Regions from separate parts of the Streptomyces sp. NPDC048604 genome, predicted to be linked through region 2. Evidence: riboswitches for the same ligand, from Rfam matches in the RefSeq annotation. Region 2 holds a riboswitch; each other region holds the start of a gene.
What was found. A riboswitch is a leader RNA that binds a small molecule or an ion and turns the genes downstream of it on or off. The one in region 2 is predicted to bind S-adenosylmethionine.
Positions count from the first base shown of each region.

Region 1: it holds a riboswitch for S-adenosylmethionine, as region 2 does, so the genes downstream of both, thrC (threonine synthase) here and ACGFMM_RS29705 (aminotransferase class V-fold PLP-dependent enzyme) in region 2, are expected to answer to the same signal.
Region 3: it holds a riboswitch for S-adenosylmethionine, as region 2 does, so the genes downstream of both, ACGFMM_RS31145 (IclR family transcriptional regulator) here and ACGFMM_RS29705 (aminotransferase class V-fold PLP-dependent enzyme) in region 2, are expected to answer to the same signal.

Region 1 is NZ_JBICVX010000003.1:442,332-452,122, reverse strand. It holds gene ACGFMM_RS08685 (trehalose-6-phosphate synthase) at 1-1,077, opposite strand, end outside; gene ACGFMM_RS08680 (hypothetical protein) at 1,142-1,264, opposite strand; gene ACGFMM_RS08675 (glucosyl-3-phosphoglycerate synthase) at 1,341-2,291, opposite strand; SAM riboswitch class I at 2,438-2,589, shown strand; gene thrC (threonine synthase) at 2,607-3,896, shown strand; gene ACGFMM_RS08665 (MoaD/ThiS family protein) at 3,909-4,184, shown strand; gene ACGFMM_RS08660 (cold-shock protein) at 4,611-4,814, shown strand; gene groL (chaperonin GroEL) at 5,124-6,746, shown strand; gene ACGFMM_RS08650 (hypothetical protein) at 6,835-8,469, opposite strand; gene ACGFMM_RS08645 (hypothetical protein) at 8,459-9,791, opposite strand, start outside.
Region 2 is NZ_JBICVX010000017.1:87,885-97,675, forward strand. It holds gene ACGFMM_RS29665 (cytochrome c oxidase subunit 4) at 1-87, shown strand, start outside; gene ACGFMM_RS29670 (Ig-like domain-containing protein) at 219-1,472, shown strand; gene ACGFMM_RS29675 (hypothetical protein) at 1,485-1,886, opposite strand; gene ACGFMM_RS29680 (heme-copper oxidase subunit III) at 2,064-2,684, shown strand; gene ACGFMM_RS29685 (c-type cytochrome) at 2,758-3,567, shown strand; gene ACGFMM_RS29690 (Rieske 2Fe-2S domain-containing protein) at 3,564-4,616, shown strand; gene ACGFMM_RS29695 (cytochrome bc complex cytochrome b subunit) at 4,613-6,238, shown strand; gene trpD (anthranilate phosphoribosyltransferase) at 6,379-7,443, shown strand; SAM riboswitch class IV at 7,521-7,637, shown strand; gene ACGFMM_RS29705 (aminotransferase class V-fold PLP-dependent enzyme) at 7,825-9,222, shown strand; gene ACGFMM_RS29710 (Lrp/AsnC family transcriptional regulator) at 9,294-9,575, opposite strand; gene ACGFMM_RS29715 (rhomboid family intramembrane serine protease) at 9,572-9,791, opposite strand, start outside.
Region 3 is NZ_JBICVX010000019.1:107,651-117,441, reverse strand. It holds gene ACGFMM_RS31180 (extracellular solute-binding protein) at 1-777, opposite strand, end outside; gene ACGFMM_RS31175 (FAD/NAD(P)-binding protein) at 1,012-2,511, opposite strand; gene ACGFMM_RS31170 (LuxR C-terminal-related transcriptional regulator) at 2,676-3,812, shown strand; gene ACGFMM_RS31165 (SMI1/KNR4 family protein) at 3,896-4,657, shown strand; gene ACGFMM_RS31160 (hypothetical protein) at 4,832-5,107, shown strand; gene ACGFMM_RS31155 (GNAT family N-acetyltransferase) at 5,161-5,703, shown strand; gene ACGFMM_RS31150 (DUF4360 domain-containing protein) at 6,508-7,158, shown strand; SAM riboswitch class I at 7,644-7,785, shown strand; gene ACGFMM_RS31145 (IclR family transcriptional regulator) at 7,977-8,699, shown strand; gene ACGFMM_RS31140 (SDR family oxidoreductase) at 9,412-9,791, shown strand, end outside.

The DNA of each region.
Region 1 (9,791 bases), on a different contig from region 2:
GTTGACCAGGGCCACGTCCGCCATGCGGTACACCGCGAGCGAGCGCGTGAAGTCGTCCTGGACGGAGACGAGCACGGGCTGCCAGTCCGCCGTGCCGAACTCCTCGTTGATCCGCTCCGCCAGCTCGGTCACCGCCGCCGTGTACGAGCGGTACGCCTCCAGGTCCTGCCGCGAGGGGTACGCCGAGGCCAGGTGGACGACCCGGCCCCGCCACTCGGGCCGGACGGTCAGCAGCTCCCGGTAGGCGAGCAGGCCGCGCAGGATGTTCTTGGACAGCTCCGTGCGGTCGACGCGGGCGATCGTCCGGCGGTCGCCGATCTCCTCGCGCAGCCGCGCGAGCCGCTCGTCCACCTCCGGCCGGTACGCCAGCGCCCGCAGGTCCTCGGCGTCGACGCCGAGCGGGTAGGCCCGCACCCGGGGCGTCCGCGTCTCGTCGTCGAGGCGCGCGCACGCCACGAACGCGTCCGCCCACCTCGTCGTGTGGAAGCCCAGCTCGTCCGCCCCGAGCATCCCCTGCAGCAGCTCCTCGCGGATGTCCGCCGGCAGCATCCGCAGATAGTCCGCCGAGGCCCAGGGCGTGTGCGTGAAGTGGCCGATGCGCAGATCGGGGCGGAGCTCCCGCAGCTGCCCGGGGACGAGGGCCAGGTGGTAGTCCTGCACCAGCACGCAGGCGCCCTCGTCCGCCGCCTCCGCCAGCGCCTCGGCGAAAGCGCGGTTGTAGGCGCGGTACGACTCCCAGCGGCGGCGGAACTCCGCGTCGAAGACCGGCTCGCGCGGGATGTCGTACAGGTGGTGGTGGAGGAACCACAGCACCGAGTTCGCGATCCCGTTGTACGCGTCGTCGTACACGGCCGGATCGATGTCCAGCATCCGGACGCCCGTCTCGCCGACGCCCCGGCGCACCGCCTCCCGGTCGCCCTCGCTCAGCGCCGCGCAGACCCACAGGCTGTCCTCCGCGGAGACCGCGCTCAGGCCGGACACCAGCCCGCCGCCGCCCCGCCGGGCGTCGAGCGCGCCGTCGTCCCGGCGGACGTAGCTGACCGGACCGCGGTTGGAGGCGACGAGAACAGTGGCCATGTGGCGAACCTAGCCCGTCCCGGAACCGCTCAAACGTACGCCCGGACAGGGTGGCGACAACCGGTCACCGGTCCCGCCGCGCCCGGGCCGCCGCCCGCGCCACGACGCCGGTGGCGCCCAGGGCGAGGACCAGGCCCCCGAGCAGCCACAGCCGCTCTCCTGCGCGCCCACCGACTTCCATCGTCAACTGCGTGAATTGTGTAAATCGCATGAAAACGGAATCTAGTCACCCGCCCCCGCGCGCCCCGGCTACGCCACGCCCGCTACGCCACGCGCCTGCGCGCGTACTCCGCGATCTCCGCCATCGGCGGCCGCTCCTCGGTGTCGACCGGATACGTCCGCGGCACGAACCCCGGCGCGCCGTCCTCGGCCCGCTCGAACTGCGTCAGCACCGGCCGCACCAGGTGCCCGCGCGACAGCCGGACCTGCGCCGTCCGGTAGATCGCCGCCGCCATCCGGCCCAGCGCCTGACCGCCCTGGTGACGGTGCTTGCGCACCCCCACGTCCACCTGCGCCAGCGCATCCAGGCCCACCGTGTGCAGCGCGTCCACCAGGAGCCCCAGCTCCACCCCGTACCCCACCGGGAACGGCAGCCGCTCGAGCAGCGTGCGCCGCGCCGCGTACTCGCCGCCCAGCGGCTGCACGAAGCCGGCCAGCTGCGGCCAGTGCAGGTTGAGCAGCGGCCGCGCCACCAGCTCCGTCACCCGGCCGCCCTGCCCGGGGGCGTCCCCGAGCGGCCGGTCGTACATCGCCTTGACGAACTCCACGTCCGGGTCCGTGAGCAGCGGGCCCACGATCCCCGAGACGAAGTCCGCGGAGAAGTCCCGCAGGTCCGCGTCCACGAAGCAGACCACGTCCCCGCCGGTCGCCAGCAGCGAGCGCCACAGCACCTCGCCCTTGCCGGGCAGCGCCGGGATCCGCGGCAGGATCGCGTCCCGCGCCACCACCCGCGCGCCCGCCGCCGCGGCCACCTGTGCCGTACGGTCGGTGGACCCGGAGTCCACCACCACCAGCTCGTCGACCAGCGGGACCGCTTCGGACATCAGTTCGCGGCGGATGACGGACACGATGTCGCCGACCGTGGCCTCCTCGTTCAGCGCCGGCAGCACCACGCTCACCGTCGTCGACCGCTTGGCCGCCAGGATCTGCTCCATCGGCCGGTCGGCCACCGACCAGGAGCGCCTGCCCAGCCAGCGCTCCACTTCATCCAGCACGTCGGTTACTCCCCAGTTGCTGCGGTCTGTGATCCATCTCGCGGTTCGGACGACTATCTCAACCGTCCGCGCCTTCGGTTACAGTCTTGAACAACGCAGCGGCCCGGTGCATGTCGGGGTCCCGACCGCGTTCCACAATCGAATACCGCTCATCCAGAGGGGCAGAGGGAAACGGCCCGTTGAAGCCCCGGCAACCCTCCAGTCGGTTCTCCGTCGCCGTCGTGCGACCGCGAGGCTCCCGGCTAGGGAAGGTGCCAAATCCGTCTCATGGCGAAATGCGCCATGAGGAAGATGAGGAGAAAGGGCCTCGCCTCCATGGCTGTACAGACGGTTGCAACCACCCAGAATTCGGTCGATCTCGGTCCCGCGACCGGCCTCTCCTGTCGCGAGTGCGGCGAGCGGTTCGCGCTCGGCCCGATCTTCGCCTGTGAGCTGTGTTTCGGACCGCTCGAAGTCGCGTACGACCTTCCCGCCGGCGACCCCGAGGCGCTGCGCAAGCAGATCGAGGCCGGCCCCGCCAACATCTGGCGCTACGCCCCGCTGCTGCCCGTCCCGGCCGGCGTCGCCGACAAGCCCAATCTGAACCCCGGCTGGACCAAGCTCGTCCAGGCCGACAACCTCGCCGCCGCCCTCGGCGTCGAGCCGGGCAAGCTGTTCGTCAAGGACGACTCCGGCAACCCGACGCACTCCTTCAAGGACCGCGTCGTCGCCCAGGCCCTGGAGGCCGCCCGCGCCTTCGGGTTCACCACCCTGTCCTGCTCCTCCACCGGCAACCTGGCCGGCGCCGTCGGCGCCGCGGCCGCCCGCGCCGGCTTCCGCTCCTGCGTGTTCATCCCGCACGACCTGGAGCAGGGCAAGGTCGTCATGGCCGCGGTCTACGGCGGCGAACTCGTCGGCATCGAGGGCAACTACGACGACGTCAACCGCTTCTGCTCCGAGCTCATCGGCGACCCGCTGGGCGAGGGCTGGGGCTTCGTCAACGTCAACCTGCGGCCGTACTACGCCGAGGGCTCCAAGACGCTTGCGTACGAGATCTGCGAGCAGCTCGGCTGGCGGCTGCCGGACCAGCTCGTCATCCCGATCGCCTCCGGCTCCCAGCTCACCAAGATCGACAAGGGTCTGCAGGAGCTGATCAAGCTCGGCTTGGTCGAGGACAAGCCGTACAAGATCTTCGGCGCCCAGGCCGAGGGCTGCTCCCCGGTCTCGGCCGCCTTCAAGGCCGGCCACGACGTGGTCCGCCCGCAGAAGCCGAACACCATCGCCAAGTCCCTCGCCATCGGCAACCCGGCCGACGGCCCGTACGTCCTCGACATCGCCCGCCGCACCGGCGGCGCCGTGGAGGACGTGAACGACGAGCAGGTCGTGGACGCCATCAAGCTGCTCGCCCGCACCGAGGGCATCTTCGCCGAGACCGCGGGCGGCGTGACCGTCGGCGTGACCAAGAAGCTCGTAGAGGCCGGCGTCCTCGACCCCACGCTGACGACGGTGGTCCTCAACACCGGCGACGGCCTCAAGACCCTCGACGCGGTGGCCGAGACCTCTCAGGCGACCGCCGTCATCCGCCCGAGCCTGGACGCGTTCCGCGACGCCGGCCTGGCCCACTGAAAGGGAGTACGCATGAGCGTCAACGTCCGCATCCCCACCATCCTGCGCACCTACACGGGCGGGCAGTCCGAGGTCCCGGCCGAGGGCACGACCCTCGCCGAGGTCATCGCGGACCTGGAGAAGAACCACACCGGCATCGCCGCCCGCGTCCTCGACGACCAGGGCAAGCTGCGCCGTTTCGTCAACGTGTACGTCAACGACGACGACGTCCGCTTCGAGCAGGGCCTGGAGACGGTCACGCCGGACGGCGCGGGCGTCTCGATCATCCCGGCCGTCGCCGGAGGCTGACCATCGAGCACAGTGCCGGAGGCTGCTGACGCGCTCCACGCGTTACCCGCGGTATCCCAATTGCCCCCTCCGTCAAGAAACGGAGGGGGCAATTCTGCATGGTTGAGCGCGGTAGAGTTGGGGAAGTCCCCTCCGCTGCTCATGCCGACCGCATATGAGAATGCGCCCGCATGCGACAAGAAGCAGCCAATGTGCTCGCGCGATGTGTACTTTTTGCGCCTTTTCCCGGGCCCGACTTGCCCAGGAAATCAAGGAAATCTCCGCAATTCTCCTTTCTCGTTCGCTCAGATTTCTCGTCCGATTGACCTGTTGCAGAGGGCAGTTGGGCAGATACATTCAGCCGCGGTCGACGCGTTCCGGCGCAGGGTCTGACCCGGGTCCGCGAAGTGCGGTCCCGCGCAAGGGCCAGTAATAGGGGAGTTAGGCATGGCTCAGGGCACCGTCAAGTGGTTCAACGCGGAGAAGGGCTACGGCTTCATCGCGGTCGACGGTGGTGCGGATGTTTTCGTCCACTACAGCGCGATTCAGATGGACGGCTACCGCACCCTCGAAGAGGGGCAGCGGGTCGAGTTCGAGATCTCGCAGGGCCAGAAGGGCCCGCAGGCCGACATGGTCAAGCTCGCCGTCTGACCGCGGCGCGATCGGCCACCGACGCACTTCGTTCGAGGGGCCCGCATCCACCAGGATGCGGGCCCCTCGTGCGTGCGTACAGCGGGTGGCGACGACCGGCCCGATCCCCGAGAGGCGCTTGCACTCGCCTGGGTCGAGTGCTAATCATTGGCGTTAGCACTCTCCCAGTGAGAGTGCTTACGAGGATCGGGCAGACGAGGTCCGCAGGCCGGGCGGGGCAAGGAACCGCACGGCGCGCAGACCGTCCGTCGCGGGCGTCGGCGCGGTCCTGGAGCGTTATCCACCCCATGTCCGGGAGGACCACTTCACATGGCCAAGATCATCGCGTTCGACGAGGAGGCCCGGCGCGGTCTCGAGCGCGGCATGAACCAGCTCGCTGACGCCGTCAAGGTCACCCTCGGCCCCAAGGGTCGCAACGTCGTCCTCGAGAAGAAGTGGGGCGCCCCCACGATCACCAACGATGGTGTGTCCATCGCCAAGGAGATCGAGCTCGAGGACCCGTACGAGAAGATCGGCGCCGAGCTGGTCAAGGAAGTCGCCAAGAAGACGGACGACGTCGCCGGCGACGGTACGACCACCGCGACCGTTCTCGCCCAGGCGCTGGTCCGCGAGGGCCTGCGCAACGTGGCGGCCGGCGCCAACCCGATGGCCCTCAAGCGCGGCATCGAGAAGGCCGTCGAGGCCGTCTCCGGTGCGCTGCTCGACCAGGCCAAGGAGGTCGAGACCAAGGAGCAGATCGCCTCCACCGCCTCCATCTCCGCCGCCGACACCCAGATCGGCGAGCTCATCGCCGAGGCCATGGACAAGGTCGGCAAGGAAGGCGTCATCACGGTCGAGGAGTCCCAGACCTTCGGTCTGGAGCTCGAGCTCACCGAGGGCATGCGCTTCGACAAGGGCTACATCTCGGCGTACTTCGCCACCGACATGGAGCGTATGGAGGCCTCGCTCGAGGACCCGTACATCCTCATCGCCAACTCCAAGATCGGCAACGTGAAGGACCTCCTTCCGCTGCTCGAGAAGGTCATGCAGTCCGGCAAGCCGCTGCTGATCATCGCCGAGGACGTCGAGGGCGAGGCCCTGTCGACCCTGGTCGTCAACAAGATCCGCGGCACCTTCAAGTCCGTCGCCGTCAAGGCCCCGGGCTTCGGCGACCGCCGCAAGGCCATGCTGAACGACATCGCCATCCTCACCGGCGGCACGGTCATCTCCGAGGAGGTCGGCCTCAAGCTCGAGAACGCCGGCGTGGACCTGCTGGGCCGCGCCCGCAAGGTCGTCATCACCAAGGACGAGACCACCATCGTCGACGGTGCCGGCGACAGCGACCAGGTCGCCGGCCGCGTGAACCAGATCCGCGCCGAGATCGAGAACTCGGACTCGGACTACGACCGCGAGAAGCTCCAGGAGCGCCTCGCGAAGCTGGCCGGCGGCGTGGCCGTCATCAAGGCCGGCGCCGCGACCGAGGTCGAGCTCAAGGAGCGCAAGCACCGCATCGAGGACGCCGTTCGCAACGCGAAGGCGGCCGTCGAGGAGGGCATCGTCGCCGGCGGCGGCGTGGCCCTGCTGCAGGCTTCCGAGGTCTTCGAGAAGCTGGAGCTGGAGGGTGACGAGGCCACCGGCGCCGCCGCCGTCAAGCTGGCGCTCGAGGCCCCGCTGAAGCAGATCTCCGTGAACGCCGGCCTCGAGGGCGGCGTCATCGTGGAGAAGGTGCGCAACCTGCCCGTCGGCCACGGCCTGAACGCCGCCACCGGCGAGTACGTCGACATGATCGCCGAGGGCATCATCGACCCGGCGAAGGTCACGCGCTCCGCGCTGCAGAACGCGGCCTCCATCGCCGCGCTGTTCCTCACCACCGAGGCCGTCATCGCCGACAAGCCGGAGAAGGCCGCCGCGGCCGCTCCGGGCGGCATGCCGGGCGGTGACATGGACTTCTGATCCCTCGACGGATCGGCAGTTCTCGCAGGACGCGAACGAGGGCGGTACCCCCAGCAGGGGGTACCGCCCTCGGGCGTTGCACGGACCGTCAGAGGACGTCGACGAAGTCGCCGACCGCGGACGAGTTGAAGTGCGTGCCGGTGCTCGTGCCCAGGTAGCGGATCAGGTACGTGCCGTCGACCGTCGCCGTCGTCCTCAGCGAGACGCCGCCGTTGGCCGCCGACTTGCCGGAGGCGACCAGCTTGTACGTGCTCGTCCCCTTCGCCTGGAACCACAGGCCCACCGGCTGCCCGGCGAACAGCGTCCAGGCGCCGTTCTTGTACTGCTGGAGCCCACCGGTCACCGTCACCGCCGCGCCCTTGCGCACCGGCTCGGGCGCCGCGTTCACCGAGACGACGCGCGTCTGGGTGCGGGAGAGGCCGAAGACCGGGCCGAAGCTCTCGGCCATGGTGTCGGTGGCGGGGTGGTGGACGCGGAACCAGCCGCCGGTGCTGCGGCCGGTGACGGTGAAGCCGTATCCGGAGTGGGTTTCGCTGGTGCCGATCACCTTCCAGCCCGTGCGGCCGTCCGCGGAGTGCTCCAGCCGCATCGGCTCGGTGTGGAGCCCCTGGGATTCGTAGGTGTACTCCAGCATGCCCGTCACCGTGACCGTCGTGTCGGCCGCGAGCGAGCCCCGTACGTTCCTGATGTGGGACTCGGCCGGCATGGCCACCTGACCGCTGGCGCCTCCATTGAGGAACACATCGGTCGGCGACACGTACCAGCTGCCCGCGTACTGCCCCGGCGCGCCCTTGAAGAGGGCGGTGTACCGGCCGTCGCCGTCGGTGGTCGCGAGCCGCACCATCCCACCGGAGTTGACTCGCACCTCGGTGCCGGCGAGCGGCGTGCCGCCGTCCGTGGCCACCACGCGGCCGCTGATGGCGAAGGGCTCACCGGGCAGGACGCGGGTCTTGTCCGCCGTGCCGGTCACCGTCACCGGGCGGGCCGTGACGCTGTGGAAGGCGTTCTGCTGCTTCAGGGAGCCGTGGACCTGGTCGCTGTTCTCCGAGAAGGCGAGGTCGTACCAGTTGGTGTTGGTGGTCACCCGGTAGGGCTCGGCGGCGAACGAGCCGTCCGCGGCCACGGCGACCGTCTGCGGCGCCGACGCCTCGGGGTAGCTCCGCGACACCTGCACCGTACGGCCCGTCAGCGGGACCGTGTCGCCGGAGCCGGGCTGGACGCCCGTCAGCGTTCCCTTCGGGCGGGCGACCGGGTCGGTCCACTCCGGGCTCGCGAGGGTGAACGTCGCCTCCGGCCGGAGCGTGAAGTCCAGCGTTCCCGCGTCGAGCCGGGTGAGCTTGTTGCCCTTGCTGTCCTCGGCGGTGACGTCGATCGAGTACCGGCCGAGGTCGGGGATCTGCCCGCCGTCCTCGGTCAGCTTCAGCGGGGTCTCGGCAGGCAGTTGGTAGTAGCCCGCCGCGTTCGACGCGGTCAGCGCGGGCAGTTCGACGAGGACCTGGTCGCCCTTGCGGATCTTCGCCGAGACGGAGGTGACCGTGCTGTCCGGCGCGTCCGTCCAGGCCGAGACCTGGAACGCGCCGCGCTGGTGGTCGAACGTGGTGGCCCGGCCGATGCCGACGGTCACGGTGTCGGCGAAGGCCGGCGCGGCGGGCGCGGTGAGCGCCAGGGCGACCGCGACCGCGGTCAGGGAACGCCGGGGCATGCCGCGGTGATCAGCGCGCATCGATGTACACCGCCTTGGACTCGCTGTAGAAGTAGCCGGTGAGCGGCTGGGTCGCCATGCCCCAGTACCCGTCGCCGTAGTTGGTGGCGGTGAACTTGAACCCGCCGTTGGCGGCGGTCTTGACGTTCTTCTTCACCCAGTACCACTGGCTCTCGCCGCGCGGCTTGAAGTACAGCGTCAGGTACTGGCCACCCGCCGGCTTCCAGACCCCGGAGACCTGCTTCTGCACCGCGCCGGACACGGTCATCGTGCCGTTGACGGTCGGGCGGGTGGGGCTGATCGTGAAGGAGGAGAACCGGGTGAGGGTACGGGTCTGGAAGACCGGCGCGGAGACCGCCGTGATGTACCGGTCGGTCTCGGCGTGCACCACGCGGTAGTACGCGCGGACGTAGCCGTTCACCGAGATGTCGAACGGACAGGCGGCCGTGCCGGTGTACGACGACCGGCCCCATTTCAGGCTGCGCCAGGTCCGGCCGTCCAGGGAGTACTGGATGGCGACGGGCTCGGACTCGCAGCCGACGGCGTTCAGCTTGCCGGTGGCCCGGACCGTGCCGAACGGGTCGATCGCGATCTTGACGTCGCTGAAGGCGGCCCGCTGCGGAACGGCGATGCTGCCACGGGCGAACGGCAGCTCGCCCAGGTACACCGAGGGCCGGACGTGGGTGAACACGTCGGTCGCGACGGGCGCGCTCGCGGGATACGCGAAGGTGCCGTCGGCGGCCGCGTCCGCGCCGCCCATCGGACGGGCCACGTGGTGGACCCACGCGTACGGCCAGTCCCGCGACGAGACGACGGGCGCGCCCGCGAACGGCTGCCAGCCGTCGTTGGTGAGGCGCTCGACGCGACCCTTGACGTTGACGTTCTGGCCCAGGGGGACGCGGAACTTGTCGAGGGTGGCGTTGATCCGGTACTTGGTCTGCTCGACGCCGACGGTCTCCCGGACCTTGTGCGTGGCGTCGGGGTCGGTGTCGGCGGCCGGTTCGACGACGGTGGCGGTGCCGCTCTCGACCCGCGCGTTCGGCGTGAAGGGCACCGAGAACGTGCCGCCGTTGCCGGTGACGGCGGTGGCCTGGGCCGACGGGTTCGGCCCGCCGTCCAGGTCCAGGGTGACCTTCACCTTGGTTCCGGCCCTGGCGGGTCCGCTGGTGCCGGTCGACGGGTCGAAGGTCGTCGCCTTGCCGGAGAGCACCACCTGGCGGTGGTCCCAGTCCGTCGTCGTACGGTCGAAGACGGTCTCGGCGACGCCGGTGTGGAGCTTGTAGGCGAAGGTGCCGCCGGTCCAGTGCTGAACCGTTCCGCCGGGCAGTCGGTAGTCGACGGAG
Region 2 (9,791 bases):
ATCCTGTACTTCTCCGCTCCGCTGATCCTGGTCGGCATCTTCGGCTGGGTGTTCGAGTTCTACCGGGGCGAGAACCAGAACCAGTAGCACCGCGCAGTACCACCCCCGCGGCACCGCGGGTCCCCGAGGGGCCCGGACACTTCGTCAACGAAGTGTCCGGGCCCCTCGTTTGCACCACTGGGCGCGCTGCCGCGAAGGAATGTTCTTACGGTGATGTCATGAACGACACGCCGCGCATTCGGACTGTTTTCAGCTGCACCCTGCTCGCCGCCGCGGTGACCGCCGTGGCGAGCGGCTGCAGCGGTGCGGACGGCCATCCGCTGTCGGCGAAGCCTTACGACGCCACCAGCCAGGTCACCTTCAACACCCCCTCGGGGACCGGACGGGTGAACCCGGCCAAGCCCCTGGAGGTGACCGCCAAGGGCGGCGACGGCCGGATCACCGACGTCACCGCCGTCGACGAGGCGGGCCGCCATCTGGCCGGCGAACTCTCCGCGGACGGCGCCCGCTGGCGCTCCACGGCCTCTCTGACGGCCGGGACGCGTTACACCGTCCGGGTGGCCACCGAGGACGGCGACGGCGCCCCAGGCGTCCGTACGCTCGTGTTCGAGACGTCCCCGACCAAGGGGGCGCTGGTGGTGAAATTCGGCCCGGAGGCGGGCAAGTACGGCGTCGGGCAGCCGCTCACCGCCGAGCTGAACCGCCCGGTGAAGGGCAAGGCCGCCCGTGCGATCGTCGAGCGGGCCCTGAAGGTCCGCTCCAGCCCCGCCGTCGAGGGCGCCTGGTACTGGGTCGACGACAAGAAGCTGCACTACCGGCCGAAGGCGTACTGGCCCACCGGCACGGCGATCGAGGTCAGCGGCAACCTGGCAGGACTGAAGGTCGCCGACGGGCTGTACGGCGCCCCGGCCAAGCCGCTGAAGCTCACCATCGGCGACCGCATCGAGGCCGTCGCCGACGCCGGCTCGTACTCCATGACGGTCCGCAAGAACGGGAAAGTGATCAAAACCATTCCGGTGACCACCGGCAAACCGGGCTTCTCCACCCGCAACGGCATCAAGGTGGTGCTGGGCAAGGAGTACTTCGTCCGGATGCGCAGCACCACCGTCGGCATCGCGGACGGCAGCTCCGAGTCGTACGACCTGCCCGTCTACTACGCGACTCGGGTCACCTGGAGCGGTGAATACGTGCACGCCGCGCCCTGGTCCGTCGGCTCGCAGGGCTACGCCAACGTCAGCCACGGCTGTGTCGGCATGTCGACCGGCAACGCCCAGTGGTTCTTCGAGACCGTGCGCCCCGGCGACATCGTCCGCACGGTCAACAGCGCCGGCGCGACCATGGACACCTTCGGCAACGGCTTCGGCGACTGGAACATGCCCTGGGAGACGTGGGTCAAGGGCAGCGCCCTGACCGGGAACGCCGGAATCCAGGTGATCCCGGCCTCCACCGCCCGCCTGAAGCCCTCCGTCTGACCCCCGAAAGGGTTACGCGTCCACCGAGAGCCGGGCCCGCAGCAGCCCCGCCAGGGCGTCGGTGAAGTCCACCGGCTCCACCGGCAGGGTGACCGCCGCGTCCGCCCGGCTCCACGTGGCCAGCCAGGCGTCCTGGGGGCGCCCGATCAGCAGCAGCACCGGCGGGCACCGGAAGATCTCGTCCTTGATCTGCCGGCAGACGCCCATGCCGCCCGCCGGGACGGCCTCGCCGTCCAGGACGCAGACGTCGATCCCGCCCGCCTCCAGCCTCTTGAGGACCGCGGGCAGCGTCGCGCACTCGACGAACTCCACCGGGGGGACGTCGGAGGCGGGCCTGCGCCCGGCCGCCAGCCGCACCTGCTCCCGCGTGTTCGCGTCGTCGCTGTAGACCAGGACCGTGGCGCTCGACTGCATCGTTCCTCCGTGAAGGTCATCAACCGATGCGCCGGATGCTACTCCGACCCACACCCCGTCAACAGCCGTTCAACACCTGTTCGAAGGGTGCTTCGCTGGGCCGTTCGGGCTGGACACGAGGGCCTGACACTCCGAACGGCACCCCCCGGAGTGAGGGCGGGATAAGCGACCGACATAATGTCGGTCGTGGCGACAGCAACGACAGTAGATACCGGGCACGCGCACCCGTCGGTCAATCGACCGAACCTCACCAGCGTCGGAACCATCATCTGGCTGAGTTCCGAGCTGATGTTCTTCGCGGCCCTCTTCGCGATGTACTTCACCCTGCGATCCGTGATGGGTGCCGAGTTCTGGACGGAAAAGGCCGACGCCTTGAACTTCCCGTTCTCGGCGACCAACACCACGATCCTGGTGCTCTCCTCCCTCACCTGCCAGCTCGGCGTCTTCGCCGCGGAGCGGGGCGATGTGAAGAAGCTCCGGACGTGGTTCATCATCACGTTCGTGATGGGTGCGATCTTCATCGGCGGCCAGGTCTTCGAGTACACCGAGCTGGTCAAGCACGAGGGGCTCTCGCTCTCGTCGGACCCGTACGGCTCCGTGTTCTACCTGACCACCGGCTTCCACGGCCTGCACGTGACGGGCGGTCTCATCGCCTTCCTGCTGGTCCTGGGCCGGACGTACGCCGCCAAGAGGTTCACTCACGAGCAGGCAACCGCCGCCATCGTCGTGTCCTACTACTGGCACTTCGTCGATGTCGTCTGGATCGGCCTCTTCGCCACGATCTACATGATCAAGTAGTCGGGTCGCCGCCTCAGGCGAACCGAGACATCCAGCAACATCGACGCAGAAGATCCTGACACCGGGGTAATCCGTGAAAAAGCTCTCCGCACGACGACGCCATCCGCTGGCGGCGCTCGTCGTCCTCATCCTCGCGCTGGCGGCCACTGGGGGGCTGTACGCCGCGTTCGCGCCCGCGGACAAGGCACAGGCCGAAGAGACCTCCCAGTCCCTCGCCATCGAGGAGGGCAAGAAGCTCTACGCCGTAGGCTGCGCCAGCTGCCACGGAACCGGCGGTCAGGGCACCTCTGACGGCCCGTCCCTGGTCGGCGTCGGCTCCGCGGCCGTGGACTTCCAGGTCGCAACCGGCCGTATGCCGGCGCAGCAGCCGGGCGCCCAGGTGCCCAAGAAGAAGAACATCTACTCGAACGCCGAGATCGACCTGCTGGCGGCGTACATCGCCTCCTTCGGCGCCGGTCCGATCACGCCGACCGAGAAGCAGTACAGCCCCGAGGGCGCCGACATCGCCAAGGGCGGCGAGCTGTTCCGCTCGAACTGCGCCCAGTGCCACAACTTCACCGGTGAGGGCGGCGCGCTGACGCACGGCAAGTACGCCCCGAACCTTGAGGGCGTGAGCCCGAAGCACCTCTACGAGGCCATGCAGACCGGCCCGCAGAACATGCCCTCCTTCCCCGACACGACCATGCCGGAGAAGGAGAAGAGGGACATCATCGCGTACGTCCAGGCGGTCAACAGCGACCAGACCGACAACCCGGGCGGCCTCAAGCTCGGCGGCCTCGGCCCGGTCTCGGAGGGCCTGTTCGCCTGGGTCTTCGGGCTGGGCGCCCTGATCGCCGTTGCCGTCTGGGTCGCGGCCCACACCGCTAAGGCCAAGAAGTCATGAGTAGCCAAGAGATTCCAGAAGAGAACCTGCCCGTAGCGCAGGACACCGCGCACGGCGCGGTGAAGGTCGCCGACGACCCGTTCGCCGACCCGGGCCTTCCGCCCCACAAGCCGCGCATCCAGGACATCGACGAGCGGGCCGCCCGGCGGTCCGAGCGTGCGGTCGCCTTCATGTTCGTGCTGTCGATGCTGGCCACCGTCGCCTTCATCGCCTCGTACGTGATCTTCCCGGTCGACCAGATCGTCTACATCTGGCCGTTCGGCCGGGTGAGCGCGCTCAACTTCGCGCTCGGCTGGAGCCTCGGCCTCGCCCTGTTCTTCATCGGCGCGGGCGCGGTCCACTGGGCCCGCACCCTGATGTCCGACGTCGAGGTGGCCGACGAGCGCCACCCGATCGAGGCCTCGCCGGAGGACAAGGCGAAGGTCATGGCGGACTTCGCGGCCGGCGCCGACGAGTCCGGCTTCGGCCGTCGCAAGCTGATCCGCAACACCATGTTCGGCGCGCTGACGCTGGTGCCGCTCTCCGGCATCGTGCTGCTGCGCGACATGGGCCCGCTGCCCGAGAAGAAGCTCCGGTCCACCCTGTGGGCCAACGGCAAGCAGCTCATCAACATGAACACGCACGAGCCGCTGCGTCCCGAGGACGTCGCGGTCGGTTCGCTGACCTTCGCGATGCCCGAGGGCCTGAGCGAGCACGACCACGACTTCCAGGTCGAGATCGCCAAGGCCGCCCTGATGATCGTCCGGATCCAGCCGGAGGACATCAAGGACAAGCAAGAGCTCGAGTGGTCGCACGAGGGCATCGTCGCCTTCTCGAAGATCTGCACCCACGTGGGCTGCCCGATCTCGCTGTACGAGCAGCAGACGCACCACGTCCTCTGCCCGTGCCACCAGTCCACCTTCGACCTGTCCGACGGTGCCCGCGTCATCTTCGGTCCGGCCGGACACGCCCTGCCGCAGCTGCGGATCGGCGTGAACGAGAAGGGCAACCTCGAGGCGCTCGGCGACTTCGACGAGCCCGTCGGTCCTTCCTTCTGGGAGCGCGGATGAGCACTGTGACGGATTCGAAGAAGAAGGCCCCCGCCGGTGAGCGGATGGCCGACTGGGCCGACGGACGCCTGGGGATCTACACGCTGGCCAAGGCCAACATGCGGAAGATCTTCCCGGACCACTGGTCCTTCATGCTGGGCGAGATCTGCCTCTACAGCTTCATCATCATCATCCTGACGGGTGTCTATCTGACGCTGTTCTTCCACCCGTCGATGAACGAGGTGGAGTACCACGGCAGCTACATCCCGCTTCAGGGACAGCTGATGTCCGAGGCGTTCAACTCGACCATGCACATCTCCTTCGAGGTGCGCGGTGGTCTGCTGATCCGGCAGATCCACCACTGGGCGGCGCTGATCTTCCTCGCCGGCATGTTCGTGCACATGATGCGCGTGTTCTTCACGGGTGCGTTCCGCAAGCCGCGTGAGATCAACTGGCTGTTCGGCTTCCTGCTGTTCTTCCTGGGCATGTTCACCGGCTTCACCGGTTACTCGCTCCCGGACGACCTGCTCTCCGGCACCGGTGTCCGCTTCATGCAGGGCGCGATCCTGTCGGTGCCGATCGTCGGCACCTACCTGTCGATGTTCCTGTTCGGCGGCGAGTTCCCCGGCGGCGACTTCGTGGCCCGGTTCTACTCGGCCCACGTCCTGCTGCTCCCGGGCATCATGCTCGGCCTCGTGGTCGCGCACCTGATCCTGGTGGTCGTGCACAAGCACACCCACTACGCGGGTCCGGGCCGCACCAACAAGAACGTGGTCGGCATGCCGCTGCTGCCGGTGTACATGGCCAAGGCCGGAGGCTTCTTCTTCCTGGTCTTCGGCGTCATCGCGGTCATCGCGGCGATCGCCACGATCAACCCGATCTGGGCGATCGGCCCCTACCGTCCGGACCAGGTGTCCACCGGCGCCCAGCCCGACTGGTACATGGGCTTCGCCGAGGGTCTGATCCGTGTCATGCCGGGCTGGGAGATCAACTTCTGGGGCCACACGCTGGTCCTGGGCGTGTTCATCCCGCTGGTGATCTTCCCGCTGGTCCTCGCGGCCATCGCGGTGTACCCGTTCATCGAGTCCTGGATCACCGGCGACAAGCGCGAGCACCACATCTCGCAGCGTCCGCGCAACGCGCCGACCCGCACCGGCTTCGGCGTCGCGTGGATCACCGCGTACATGATCATGCTCATCGGTGGCGGCAACGACATCTGGGCCACGCACTTCAACCTGTCGATCAACTCGATCACCTGGTTCGTCCGGATCGCGTTCTTCGTCGGCCCGGTCCTCGCCTTCATCGTGACCAAGCGGATCTGCATGGGTCTCCAGCGCCGCGACCACGACAAGGTGCTGCACGGCCGCGAGTCGGGTGTCATCAAGCGCCTGCCGCACGGTGAGTTCGTCGAGGTCCACACCCCGCTCAGCCAGGGCGAGCTGCACCTGCTCACCGCCCACGAGCAGTACGAGCCGGCCGAGCTGCCGCCCGCCGTCGACGAGAACGGCGTCGCGCGCAAGGTCGGCCGCATGGAGAAGCTCCGGGTCAAGCTGAACAAGGGCTACTACGGCGAGGACAGCCAGATCGCGAAGCCCACCGTCGAGGAGTACAAGGAGATCCAGAGCGGCCACGGCCACCACTGATCACCTGACCTGCTCGACCTGAGGTCGCCACGGCGAGAGCCCCGTCCATTCGCTGGACGGGGCTCTTTGCCGTCCCCGGGGATCGATAGGGTGGGAGACACCTTTCCGGTACACCGGCCGGTACGACACCAGGAGCGACCATGAGCGCTGTGACCCCCGCTGGAGGCATCACCACGGCGGACCGCTCCTGGCCCGTCCTGCTGAACGGTCTGCTCGACGGCCGTGACCTCTCCGCCGACGACACCGCCTGGGCGATGGACCTGATCATGCGCGGCGAGGCGACCGACGCCCAGATCGCCGGCTTCATGGTGGCCCTGCGGGCCAAGGGCGAGACCGTGCAGGAGATCACCGGCCTGGTGCGCACCATGTACGCGCACGCCAATGTGATCGAGGTGCCGGGCCCCGCCGTCGACATCGTCGGCACCGGCGGCGACGGCGCGAAGACGGTCAACATCTCCACCATGGCCGCGATCGTGGTGGCCGGCGCCGGCGCGAAGGTCGTCAAGCACGGCAATCGCGCCGCCTCCTCCGCCTCCGGCTCCTCCGACGTCCTGGAGAAGCTCGGCATCAATCTGAACCTCACCCCCCGGCGGGTCGCCGAGGTCGCCGAAGAGGCCGGCATCACCCTCTGCTTCGCGGTGAAGTTCCACCCCTCGCTGCGGCACGTCGCCGCCGCCCGCGGCCAGCTGGGCATCCGCACGACCTTCAATGTGCTCGGCCCGCTGACCAACCCGGCGCAGGTGAAGGCCCAGGCCGTGGGCGTCGCCGACCCGCGCATGGCGCCGATCGTGGCCGGCGTGCTCGCCGAGCGCGGCAACTCCGCCCTGGTGTTCCGCGGCGACGACGGCCTGGACGAGCTGACCACCACGGCCACCTCCCGGGTGTGGGTGGTCCGCGACGGAGCGGTCCGTGAGGAGCGGTTCGACCCGCGCGACGTGGGCATCGAGCTCGTCCCGGTGGACGCGCTGCGCGGCGGGGACGCCTCGTACAACGCCGACGTGGCCCGCCGGCTGCTCGCCGGGGAGACCGGCCCCGTACGCGACGCCGTCCTGCTCAACGCGGCGGCGGCGCTGACCGCCCTGCACCCGGGCGAGGGCACTCTGGCGGAGCAGCTGCGCGCCGGCGTCGCGAAGGCCGCCGAGTCCGTCGACTCCGGGGCGGCACGGCAGGCCCTGGACCGCTGGATCGCCGCCAGCAACGCCTGAACGCCGGTCCGCGCGGCCCCGTCCGGATGACGGACGGGGTTGCGCGGACAGCGAGCGGTGGCATACGTTCGGCCACAGGTCATGAGTGACAGCCTCGAAGCCCCGGCTGGCTGTCCGGCAACCCTCCGTCCGTGGCGGGGTGCCCCGGGTGAAGACCAGGCCGTGGACAGCAAGGTCCACGGCAAGCGCGGACCCCTGCGCGAACCCTGGGGTCCTGGTCCTCAAGGGAGCAGTCTCGTGAGCAAGCGAATGCGATAGGGCCCTCAGGCCCCTTTCCCGCACCCCTTTTCTGCTTTTCCCTCGCACGCCTCCGCGGTGACGCATTCCTGCGTCCGGCCGCGTCGAGGCGTCGAGTTCGCCTGCCTCGTACGGGAGTTCGCCATGTCTGTTGCCGCCGTCGCCACCGCCACCGCCACCGTCGTCTGCGAGCCGCTGCCCGTCCTCGGCCGGGACGTCACCGTTCCGCTCGTCACCGGCGGGGAGGTCGCGTACGCCGCGCTCGACTACGCCGCCAGCGCCCCGGCCCTGCAGCGGGTGTGGGACGACGTCGCCGCCTACGCCCCGTACTACGGCAGCGTGCACCGCGGCGCCGGGTACCTCTCGCAACTCTCCACCGACCTGTTCGAGAACAGCCGGGCCACGGTCGCCGAGTTCCTCGACTGCCGGGACGGCGACCAGGTCGTCTTCACCCGCTCCACCACCGACTCGCTCAACCTGCTCGCCGCCGTACTGCCCGCAGACTGCCAGGTGTTCGTCTTCGAGACCGAGCACCACGCCTCCCTGCTGCCCTGGCACGACAAGCGCGTCACGTACCTCGACGCCCCGCGCACCCCGCAGCAGGCCGTCGACACCCTGGAGCGCGCCCTCGCCGACCGGGACCCCCACGGTCCGGCCCTGGTGTGCGTGACCGGCGCGTCCAACGTCACCGGCGAGCTGTGGCCGGTGCGCGAACTGGCCGCCGCGGCCCATGCGCACGGCGCCCGGATCGTCCTCGACGCCGCGCAGCTCGCCCCCCACCACAAGGTGTCCGTGCGCGAACTGGACGTGGACTGGGTCGCGTTCTCCGGCCACAAGCTGTACGCGCCCTTCGGCTCCGGCGTCCTCGCCGGCCGTGCCGACTGGCTCCAGGCCGCGGAGCCGTACCTCGCCGGCGGCGGCGCGTCCCGCACGGTCGCCCGGCGCGCCGACGGCGGGGTGCACGTCGAGTGGCACACCACCGCCGCCCGGCACGAGGCGGGCTCGCCCAACGTCATCGGCGTCCACGCCATCGCCGCCGCCTGCAAGGCGCTCACCGAGGCCGGCTTCGACACCCTCGTCGCCCGCGAGCAGCACCTGATCGACACCGTCCGCGCCGGCCTCGCCGAGGTGCCCGAGGTGAAGGTGCTCTCCCTGTTCGGCGACGACGCGCCCCGGGTCGGGGTGATCTCGTTCGTCGTCGAGGGCTGGAACAGCTCGCACTTCGCCGCCGCGCTCTCCGCCGAGTACGGCATCGGCGTCCGCGACGGCCTGTTCTGCGCCCATCCGCTCGTGCGCACCCTGCTGGGCAGCGACCCGCAGGACGTCGGCGAGTGCGGCGCGCCGGAGGCCGAGCCGGGTGTGGGGGTCCCCCCGGCCGAAGGCTGGGGGAGGTCGCTCAACGCGATCCGGGTGAGCTTCGGGGCCGGGACGCCGGACGAGCACGTGGAGCGGTTCGTCGGCGCGGTGAAGGAGCTGGTCCGCGACGGCGCCCGGTGGAAGTACCGCACCGAGGACGGCCGCTGCGTCCCCGACCGCGGCTGATCGCCACTCGTACGGGTGAAGGGGGTCCCTGCGGGGACCCCCTTCGTTCTTTTGTGGCTGTGCGGCCTGTCCTACGACTCCAGGCCGATGGCGAAGGCCGCCTCCAGGTCGTGCTGGGAGTACGTGCGGAACGCGACGTGCGTGTCCGTGGCCTCGACGCCGGGGATCTTGCTGATGCTGCCGGGGATCACGTCCGCCAGATCGTCGTGCCGGGCCACCCTGACCATGGCGATCAGGTCGTATGTGCCGGTGACCGAGAAGACCTCGCTGACGCTGTCCAGCGCGGCGATCGACTCCGCGATCTCGGGGATGCGGTCCACGCTGGTCTTGATGAGCACGATCGCGGTGATCATGGCTGGCGTTCTCCCTCGGTCGCCGCGGCTGGAGGCTTCACCCTATCTCTCCTGGCGAAGCGGCCCCATGCGTAGAGGAAGCCGAGTGCGAAGCCCACCACGTGCGCCAGATACGCCACGCCCGGACCGGGCCCGGCGGCGCGGGCCGCGAGCCACTGCAGCACGAACCAGAAGACCAGCACGATCCAGGCCGGGAAGCGCAGCGGCAGGAACAGC
Region 3 (9,791 bases), on a different contig from region 2:
GAAGGCCTCCTGCCGGTCGAGCTCGGCCGGCGGGACCGGGCCCGTCAGGGCGGGCTTGACCAGGTTGTCCTTGATCCAGCGGAACGTCTGCGTGTTCCGCTCGGACGCGATGTCGTAGCCGCCGTTGCTGTCCGTGTACCCCCCGCCGTTGCTCAGTTCCCAGATCAGGGCTTCGGCGTGCGCCTCCTCCGGACCGAGTGGCAGGGCGTACGGGTAGAGCACGCCCTCCTTCTTCAGCGCCTTGGCCGCGCCCTTCAGATCCGACCAGGTCTTCGGCGGCTTCGCTCCGGCCTTGTCGAACAGCTTCTCGTTGTAGAAGAGCAGCCGGCTGCTGGCCACGAAGGGCAAGCCGTAGAGGGTGCGGCCGACCGTACCGGCCTCAGCTAGCGGCGGCAGGAAGTTCGACTCGGCCCTGACCGACAGCAGCTCACCGGCGGGGTAGAGGCGGCCCTGCGCCGCGAAGTCGGAGTACGCGCCCATCAGGGCCACGTCCGGGGCGTTGTCCTCCTTGACCATGCGGGTGACCTCGCGGTCGACGTCGGCCCACGGATAGAGCGTCACCTCCACCTGTGTGTCGGGGTGGGCGGCAGTGAAGGCGGCGGTCAGTTTGTCCCAGTACGGCTTGGAGCTGGTCGCCGGACTGTTGCCGTACTCGGCGGCCACCAGGCGCAGCGTCGTCCCTCCACCGCTCCCGGACGAGCCGCAGGCGGTGACGAGAGAGCCCAGAAGTCCGATGGCTGCCACGGAGGCGGTCGCGCCGGAGAGTCTTCGTCGCACGGAATTCCTCTTGATCTTTTTCGGACAGTGCGTCCGGAATTCTCTCCTGACCACGGGGCCTATTTCGCCCCCTGACCGATAGTTGTGGCCATTGCTCCAACTGGGCCCGTTGCGAATAGTGGCTTCCGATATGCCACTGTTGATTCCGACGCGCGTAGAACCCTCCGCAGTGTCCAAAACAGCTCCTGCGCGCAGCATTGCCGAAAGGGCGCCCGAAGGGGCGTTATCTTCCCGTTACCTTCGCCCAGGGCCGCTGTTGCCGTCCTGAAGGAGTGCCCGGACAGTGTGGGCGCCCTGGGCGGCCAGGGCGGGGATGCTTGCGGTGAGGGCCGGGCCGCCGCCGGACAGGTCTCCGACCACGTGCACGCGCGGGTCCGAGGGGGTCAGGCCCCCGGACGGGTGGAGGGCGGCCAGGCCGGCGGCCGCCAGGGACCGGACCAGGTCACGGGCCGCCTCGGGGACCGCTTGCGGCGGCGGGTTCACCGCGTTGACGACGAACTCCGCGTTGCGATCGCCGCCGTCATGCCGTATCCGGAACCGCCCCCGCGCCGGCTCGATGGCGCGAACGCCCGGAACGAGAGTGAGCTGGCCGGACTCCAGGAGGCGCATCAGGACGGACGCGTTGCCCGGGATCATGGGCGAGGCCACGCTGACGGCCGTGCGGAGGTGACGCCGCAGCCTCGCGCGGTCGGGCTCTGCCAGCAGCCGCCACGCGTACGGGCCGACGGTGTGCATCGTCTCCTGCAGCACACGGCGGCCGATCCGAGGATCGGCGACGGCCGCCAGCTGCCGCCGGAGCCTCTCGACCGGGTCGTCGGCCTCGGTGGAGAGTAGTTCGGTCGCCAAAGCGTCGAAGTCCTCGCCTGCGTCGTCGAGTTCCGCGCGCAGCAAGCCGATGAGGTCGTCCAGAGCGACGGTCCCCCGCTCCTCGTGCAGCCGCGCCACACGTTCGACGGTCGCGTGCTGCGGGGACCGGGCGATGGGGCGCTGCCAGACGTGCGGCAGCACTCCGCTGCGCGAGAGGAGCGCGATTCCCCCTGTGTGCCCGCGCGCGGCGAGCGAAACGACGACGTCGACGGCGGTCAGACCACTGCCGATGACCGCGACGTCGCCCCGGGTCGGAACGCGCCCGAGCGTGTCGGCCAGCGGATACGGGTCGACCGTGAAGCCGGGGCGGCCGCTGAGGCCGTACAGGTCCGGGGGTGTTCCTCCGCCCACGCACAGCACGACGTGGGTGGCGTCGTGCTCGTGGGCGCCCCGGCGTGCGTCGTCATGTGCGTCATGTGCGTCATGGACGTCGTGCGTGCGCAGGACGAGACGAGACGCGGAACGGACGACCTCCGTGACGCGTCCGGCCACGACACGTACCCGCCAGCCCTGTTCGCCGAGGGCCGCCACGGCCTTCTCGGCGCTGTGCACGAGATAGTCGCCGTACAGAGCGCGCGGGACCAGCGGCCGCCCGAGGAGAGGGTCGGTGTGGTCGGCGCCCCGCTCCCCCAGCCAGGTCGCGTAGTGGCCGAAGTCGCCACTGCGGATCGACATGATGGCGGGTGGCGCGTTCACCAGCACCGAATCCATGTCCGGGCCGTACGCTCGTCCCCGCCACAGTCGCGGCGACGGCTCGAAGACGGTGATGGTGCCCGTCCCGCCGGCAGGCGTCCCGCCCGTTGTGGCGGCCAGCGCGTCGAGCAGACCGACTGTCGCCGCACCGCCCCCGATGATCGCGATGTCCATGCGCTCCCTCTCCGTTGTGCCGTGTGTCATCGACCTTCGACGACAGCGCGGGAACGCCGTATCCCCCGCCCACGGGCGTTCGGCCCGGAACTACCCCCCTCACATGAGGGGTTGTCGCCACCCGGACGAACGGACACGCTGATCACGCACGAAGGAGGACGCCTGTGACCGACCCACGCCGCCCGGTACTGTCCGCCGCCCAACGGGGCTCCGACACGCTGGAGTTGTTCAGCCGCGCCTCGGCCAAGCTGCGGCGGCTGGTGCCGTTCCACTCGGCGGTGTGGACGGCAGCCGACCCGGAGACGGGCCTGATCACGGCGCCGATGCTGGTGGAGGACCTCGGCTCCGCGGAGAGCTGCGCCACGTACTGGGAGAGCGAGCTCCTGGAGGAGAACGTCCTGCCGTTCCGCGAGCTGGCCCGGGCGCCCGTACCGGCCGCCGGGCTACGCGCGGCCACCGGCGACCTGCCCGCCCGCAGCACCCGCTTCCGGCGCCTCCTGCGCGATCAGGGCGTGTACGACGAACTCCGCGCCGTACTGCGGATCGACGGCCGGCCATGGGGCCTGGTGAGCCTGTTCCGCACCACCGACGCGTTCCGCCCCGACGAGATCGCGCTGCTCGCCGGGCTCTCCCGTCCGCTGGCCGCGCGGTTGCGCGGACTGGCCCGCCCGCCCCAGTCCACGCCGCACACCCAGGCCCCGGCGCCCGGACTGATCCTCTTCGACGAATCCGGCCAGGCCACGTCGATCAACGACGAGGCACGGCATCACCTGGCGCTGCTGCCCGAGGGCCCGTCGTCGTCCTCGCCCCTGGGAGTGAAGCTGCCGGTCTGGGTGATCGGCGTGGTCCTCCAGGCCCGCGCCATCGCCGACGGCCGCGACCACGGCACCGCCCGGGTACGCATCCGTACCACCGAGAACCGCTGGCTGGTCTGCCACGCCTCCTGCCTCGACGGCCCCGCCGGCAGGCCCGGACCGGTGGCCCTCGTCGTCGAACCGGCGACGCCCTCCGACCTCGCGGTCCTCATCGCCGACGCCTACGCCTTCACACCGCGCGAGTTGCAGATCGCCCAACTCCTCACCCGCGGCATGACCACAGCCGAAATCGCCGCCACACTGGTCATCTCGCCGCACACCGTCCGCGACCACCTGAAGACCGTCTACGCCAAAGCAGGCGTCTCCAGCCGGGGCGAACTGGTCGCCCGCCTCTTCACCGACCACTACTGGCCCGCCCTGCCCGCCCCCACACCCCTGCCGCGCCCCGGCCGACCCCCCGCACGAGCGCGGATCCCCCGCGTGTGATCTCGAAGGCGTCGTCGAACTCGACCTGGTGTGCCTGGCCCAGGAAACGGCGTAGCGGACGCGGAACGGGTACGGTCCACCGCATGGTGGGCGACTTCGATTTCGATGCAGCTGCGGCCATGCACGGCGGCATATCGGACCGGTCGGAGGCATGGGACTTCATCCGGGCCTTCGCGGCCGGGTGGTACGCGCCCTTGACCGATGGTGACGGCGTCGGGAAGGAAGAGCTCGACCAGGTGGAGGGCCGGCTGGGGCTGTCGCTCCCTTCCGCTCTGCGTGAGGCATACCTGCTCTTCGGCCGCCGACCGGAGTTGTTCGAGCACCAGGATCCGATGCTGCTTCCCTCGGAACTCTTCGTGCATGAGGACCTCGGGGGTGTGCTGTGCTTCCGCAGCGAGAACCAGGGGTGCGCCTTCTGGGGGGTGCGTCTGCGCGATCTGGGCGAGACCGACCCGCCAGTCGTCGTGCAGTCGCGGGACGGCTGGCGACCCTTCATGGACAGGGTCTCGCTGGCGTGTGTAGAGCTCGTCCTTTCGGAGGCGCTGTGCAGCGAGGAGCGGCTCTACAACGCATGTGAATTGCCGCCTGATGTTGCGGATACGCTTCCGCGGCACTTCGAACGGGTCGCGCTCCCGGATTACCCCATGTGGACGGGTGACGACGACTCTCCGGTCCGCTGGTACTCCGCTCCCGGGCTTCTTCTGCGGCAGGACGGACTGACGGCCCACAGCTGGCTGCACGTTCGGGGGCGAAACCTGGCCCATCTCACCGCGGCCTGCTCCTCCGTCCCGGGCCGATGGGCCCAGTGGCAGGGAACGGAGCCGGCCGAGGTCGACGAGCCCTGACACCCTGGCGGCGGCAGCACCCTCTCCTCGCTGATGAGCAGGCGAGGGCTACGCTGCCGGCCTCTCGATCCGAAGAAGTCCCAGACCACGCCAGCCAGCCTGTTCTGACTTGGCACGGTCTACGTGGTCGCCACGTAGACCGGTCCGGGCGCGACAGGGTGGCAGGATGACGCGGTGTCCGATTCTCTCCATGAGCCCTGGCCGCGCGGTATCGCCTTCAATGCGTCGGCGCCCTCCGACGTACTGATACGCCGGCAGGCGGAGCCGCTCGTGGAGCTGCAGCTCTGCGCGCTCCTCGTCGGGGATCCTGGTCATGCGGACACCATGCGGGCCGATGTCCGCCGCGCAGTCGGCACGCGCCGTCGCCTCGGTGATATCGAGCTCGCCGACGACCTGGTGCGCAATTGCCTCGCGCATGAGTCGCCCCGCGATCTACCCTCGCGTCCATGACGTCACACGGTGCGCCTGAATGCTTCCGGATCGTTCCCGGTGGTGCCGGGCTGGTGATCCGTCAGGAGATCCCTGACGATCACCGAGACGTGCGCGAGGTTCATACGCGCGCCTTCGGTGACAGCGATCGGGTTCCCGGGCTCGTGGAAGCACTTCGCGTTGCGGAGGCTGCGCTGGCGCCGATGTCCTTTGTCGCCGTCGTCGATGACCGGGTCGTCGGGCATGTCCTGCTGAGCGCGACGCGGTTGGATGCTCCGCGCCGGATCGTGGACGTCCTGTCGCTGTCACCGCTGGGCGTGGTCCCGGAGTTCCAGCGTCAGGGCATCGGTACGCAGCTCATCGCCCACGCCCTCGAGGCGGCCGACAGCGAGGGTGTGCCGTTGGTGTTCCTGGAGGGTTCGCCGCGCTACTACGGCACGCGCGGCTTCGAAGGCGCAGGCGCGTTGGGCTTCCGTTCGCCGTCGCTGCGTATCCCTGAAGCCGCGTTTCAGGTTGCCCGGTTGTCGGCTCACGAGCCGTGGATGACGGGCACCTTCGTCTACTCAGAGGTCTTTTGGGCCCTTGACTGCGTCGGCCTGCGCGACCCCAAGGACTGAGGGGCTACCCGACTCGGCCTGATCGTCAGGACGGTCACAGTGGCGGTGTCCAGCTCTTCGTCGGTTGCGTCCGATCAGCGAGGCGTCCGGCCGTCACGTGAACAGGGCCGTAGGTTCACTGAAGGTGTCGTTTCGGTGGGCGCGTACGGCCCTGTCGCCTTCTGCCTTCACGGGACTGTCGCGTGCACATCTCGGCAACTTGATCGAGGAGTTGACCGGGCCGGCGAAGTCCGTGCCCCGGATCCTCGCCTTCGGCCGCTGTCCAGATCGCCAAGGCGCCCGGCGCGGAGGTGACCGGCGTGTGCAGTACGAGAAACGCGGATCACGTCGCCGACTACGCCCCGGACGACTTCATCCGGACGGCACGCCCTACGAGACCGTGCTCGACCCGGTCGGCAGCCGAGCCCTTGCCGGCGTCATCACCTTCTGACGCCCCACGGACCTGCAGACAGCTCCAGTGGGATGCCCGGGGCCTGCGGCACCACCCGCTGTTCCGAGCCAAAGAAGGGTCGTTCGCGGGGCGATTGTTGGCCGGGGGCCGCCCTGCCCTTGCACGCTCGCGCATCTAGCATTCGAGCACCCCCGTTGGTACCGGCGGGGCACTCGAGGCGCACATCTGGCATGTGCATGATAGTTCAACAGTTGCCGGCTGCACCACCCCTTCCGCACGACCAGCGCCTCGACCCACCGCAGTAAGTCCAGGACGGCCGCCCGCCTCTGTGGCGCGCCGCACCCCCCGCCCCGCGACCAGGCGCCCCCGTGCGCCCGCGCTCGCCCGGCATGGAAGCACTGGATGGGAGAACCATGAGAGGCTCCTTAATGGTGAGCGGAGCGGTCACCGCCCTGTTCGCCTCGGCCCTGCCCGCACAGGCGGGCCCCTCGTCGATCGCCGACCCGCCCCCGGACAGGATCGTCATCGACATCGCCACGGTGAACGGCTCCGGCTGCCCCCTGGGCACCGCCGCCATCGCCGTATCCGAGGACAACACCGCCTTCACTGTCACCTACAGCGAGTACCTGGCGCAGGCGGGCGGCAACTCCTCCCCCACAGCCGCCCGCAGGAACTGTCAGCTCAACCTTGTGGTGCACGTGCCCCAGGGCTTCACCTACGCGATCGCCAGCGCCGACTACCGCGGCTACGCGTCGCTCCAGCCCGGTGCGACCAGCACCGAGAAGGCTTCGTACTACTTCCAGGGCTCGCCGAGCACCGCATCCCGGACGCACGCCTTCCGAGGCCCGTACGAGGACAACTGGCAGGCCACCGATGACACCGACTGGGCGCAGCTGGTGTGGGCGCCCTGCGGTGTCCAGCGGAACTTCAACATCAACACCGAGCTCCGGGTGGACGCCGGCACGTCGAACCCGGCCACCACGAGCTACATGACCATGGACTCCACCGACGGCGACATCAGCACCGTCTACCACCTCGCGTGGAAGCAGTGCCCCAGGAACTGACGCCGCGCCACCCCGGCCGGGTACCTCGTTCCCGGCCGGGCTCTGGTCCGCCGACGGACGCCGGAGACGCCGTCCGCAGTCCGCGGCAGGGGTGAGCCGGCCCTTCCGTTCCATGCGTTTCAGGTGAGGACATCGACAGCGCGAGCGACGGCCGGGCCCCAGGATGAGCAGGGAGACGAGGGACTGCACCGCCATGGTGATCTTGATCCATCCCGATCGCCATCAAACGGCACTTCAGGCAGCATGTGGGCCTTGGGCGCGTACTGCTACTGGCAGGCCGCCCGGCCTGCCTGCGCCTTGTGGCCCATCAGGACGACGACCTCCAGGGCGGGCGGCATCGAGGTCACGTCGCGCAGCAACGCGGCACTGCATGCTGCAGGCATCCTTCGGCCCGCTCGCCTCGCGCGCAACGCCACACCGGGACCACCCAGCGCCTCCTGGAAGCCGTTGGCAGGTAGCTCCGGGAGTCTTGTATGGTTCGTCGCGAATCATCCAGAGGGGTGGAGGGACCGGCCCTACGAAGCCCCGGCAACTCCCCGGTCGACTCGGCGCTCGATGTGCGCGCCGTGTGGTCGGGATCAGTGCCAACTCCGGCCTGCGCCACCGTGGCGCGGGAAAAGATGAGGAGACACGGTGCTCTCAAAGCTGCCCTTCGCCCAAGATCTGTCCACCTCGGGCTCTCCGCGTATCCGTCTCGTGATCGCCGCGGCATATCGGCCGACCGCTTCGGCCCTTCCCCGCTGACAACCCCTGCCCCTCCCCCGGGTGAGGTCGCCGCGAGTCATGGCTCGCGGTTCGAGACTGGAGCACAACCCTTCATGGACATTTCGGATATTTCCAGTGGCGTCGGCGTCCTCGACAAGACCGATGTGATCCTCGGTGCGCTGGCGTCGGGCCCGGCCTCTCTGGCGGAACTGGTCGCCGCCACCGGCTTGGCTCGGCCCACGGCCCATCGACTCGCCATGGCGCTCGAACACCACCGTCTGGTCGCCAGGGACGTCGAGGGCCGCTTCGTCCTCGGCCCTCGGCTCGCCGAACTCTCGGCCGCCGCGGGCGAGGACCGCCTGATGGCCGCGGCCGGCCCGGTACTCACCTCCCTGCGGGACACCACCGGCGAAAGCGCCCAGCTCTACCGCCGCCAGGGTGAGACGCGCGTCTGCATCGCCACCGCCGAGCGTATGGCCGGCCTGCGTGACATCGTGCCGGTCGGCTCCGCACTCCCGATGAAGGTCGGTTCCGCTGCCCAGATCCTGCTGGCCTGGGAGGAACCCGAGCGCTTCTACCAGGGTCTGCGAGGTGCTCGCTTCACGGCCGCCGCCCTCAGCAGCGTGCGGCGGCGAGGCTGGGCCCAGTCGATCGGCGAGCGTGAACCCGGACTGGCCTCCGTTTCCGCGCCGGTCCGCGACCCGTCCCGGCGTGTCGTGGCCGCCGTCACGATCACCGGCCCGATCCAACGCCTCACCCGACACCCCGGCGCGCGGCTCGCGAAGGCCGCCGTCGACGCGGCCGACCGCCTCACCGAGGCCGTCTGCCACTCCTGAGCGTGGGCCGGCTGATGACACGCCTGTCCACGACCCTGGGCTCGCGGCGACCGGTGGCGACGCGAACTCCTTCGGAACGACAAAATCGCCGACATGTCTCCCGACAACTGCCTCCTCAGTCGGCCGACCCGCTGCGCCGCCAGTCAAACGTTCGGCCTGTCGCCAGGCCCTCGGGGCGGCTCTGTCCACGAGATCGGGCTCCGGCTCGACCTTCGCCCGCGGTCGGCTACCGTGCGCGACGTCAGGTGTCGACCCGTCAGAGAATGCGAGCGCCCGATGAAGCCGCCGTTCTGCGCCATATGCCTTGTTCCGTACCAGCATTCGGACTTCGAGTACGGGGACTTCACCCTCGTGTACTTCCAGCCCACAAGGACGTATCCGGATGACTGGACCGGTCACCCGGAGCACTGCGAGTGGTTCTGCCCCTCGCATCTCCCCCTTACGGAGGGCCTGACGCATCTGCCTGCCGTGGAGGCACTGGCACACATCCGAGCGAACCTGCGCGGGACGACAAACCAGGCAACCTAGGGCGGTCGCCGACATTGGCCCGGCTGGGCTGAGACCAACGGGCCGCTGGTCCGATCGGACGAAGCTGCTCGGCTCAACGGCGCAACTCGGGGTCCCGCTGCACGTCGACTGCCCCGGCCGGTGATTCTGTGACCTCCGTGCCCGGCCCACTACAGCCGGGGGGCGACGAGGAGGCAGGGCATCGATGGGTTCCGCCACGGAAGCACCGCAGGGTGTGGTCCCCGCACGTCTGCTACGGGGCCAGAAGGCGCTGGTCACCGGAGCCAACTCGGGCATCGGCAAGGCCACGGCCATCGGCCTGGGTCGAGCCGGTGCCGACGTGGTCGTGAACTACGTGTCGGGCCGTGAGGCCGCCGAGGAAGTGGTCGAGGAGATCACTTCGTTCGGGGTGCGCGCTGCGGCGTACGAGGCGGACGTGTCCCAGGAGGACCAGGTCACCGCGATGATGGACCGGATGGTCGAGGAGTTCGGGACCATCGACGTCCTGGTCGCCAACGCGGGACTTCAGCGCGACGCCCGGCTCGCCGACATGACGCTCGCCCAGTGGCAGAAGGTCATCGACGT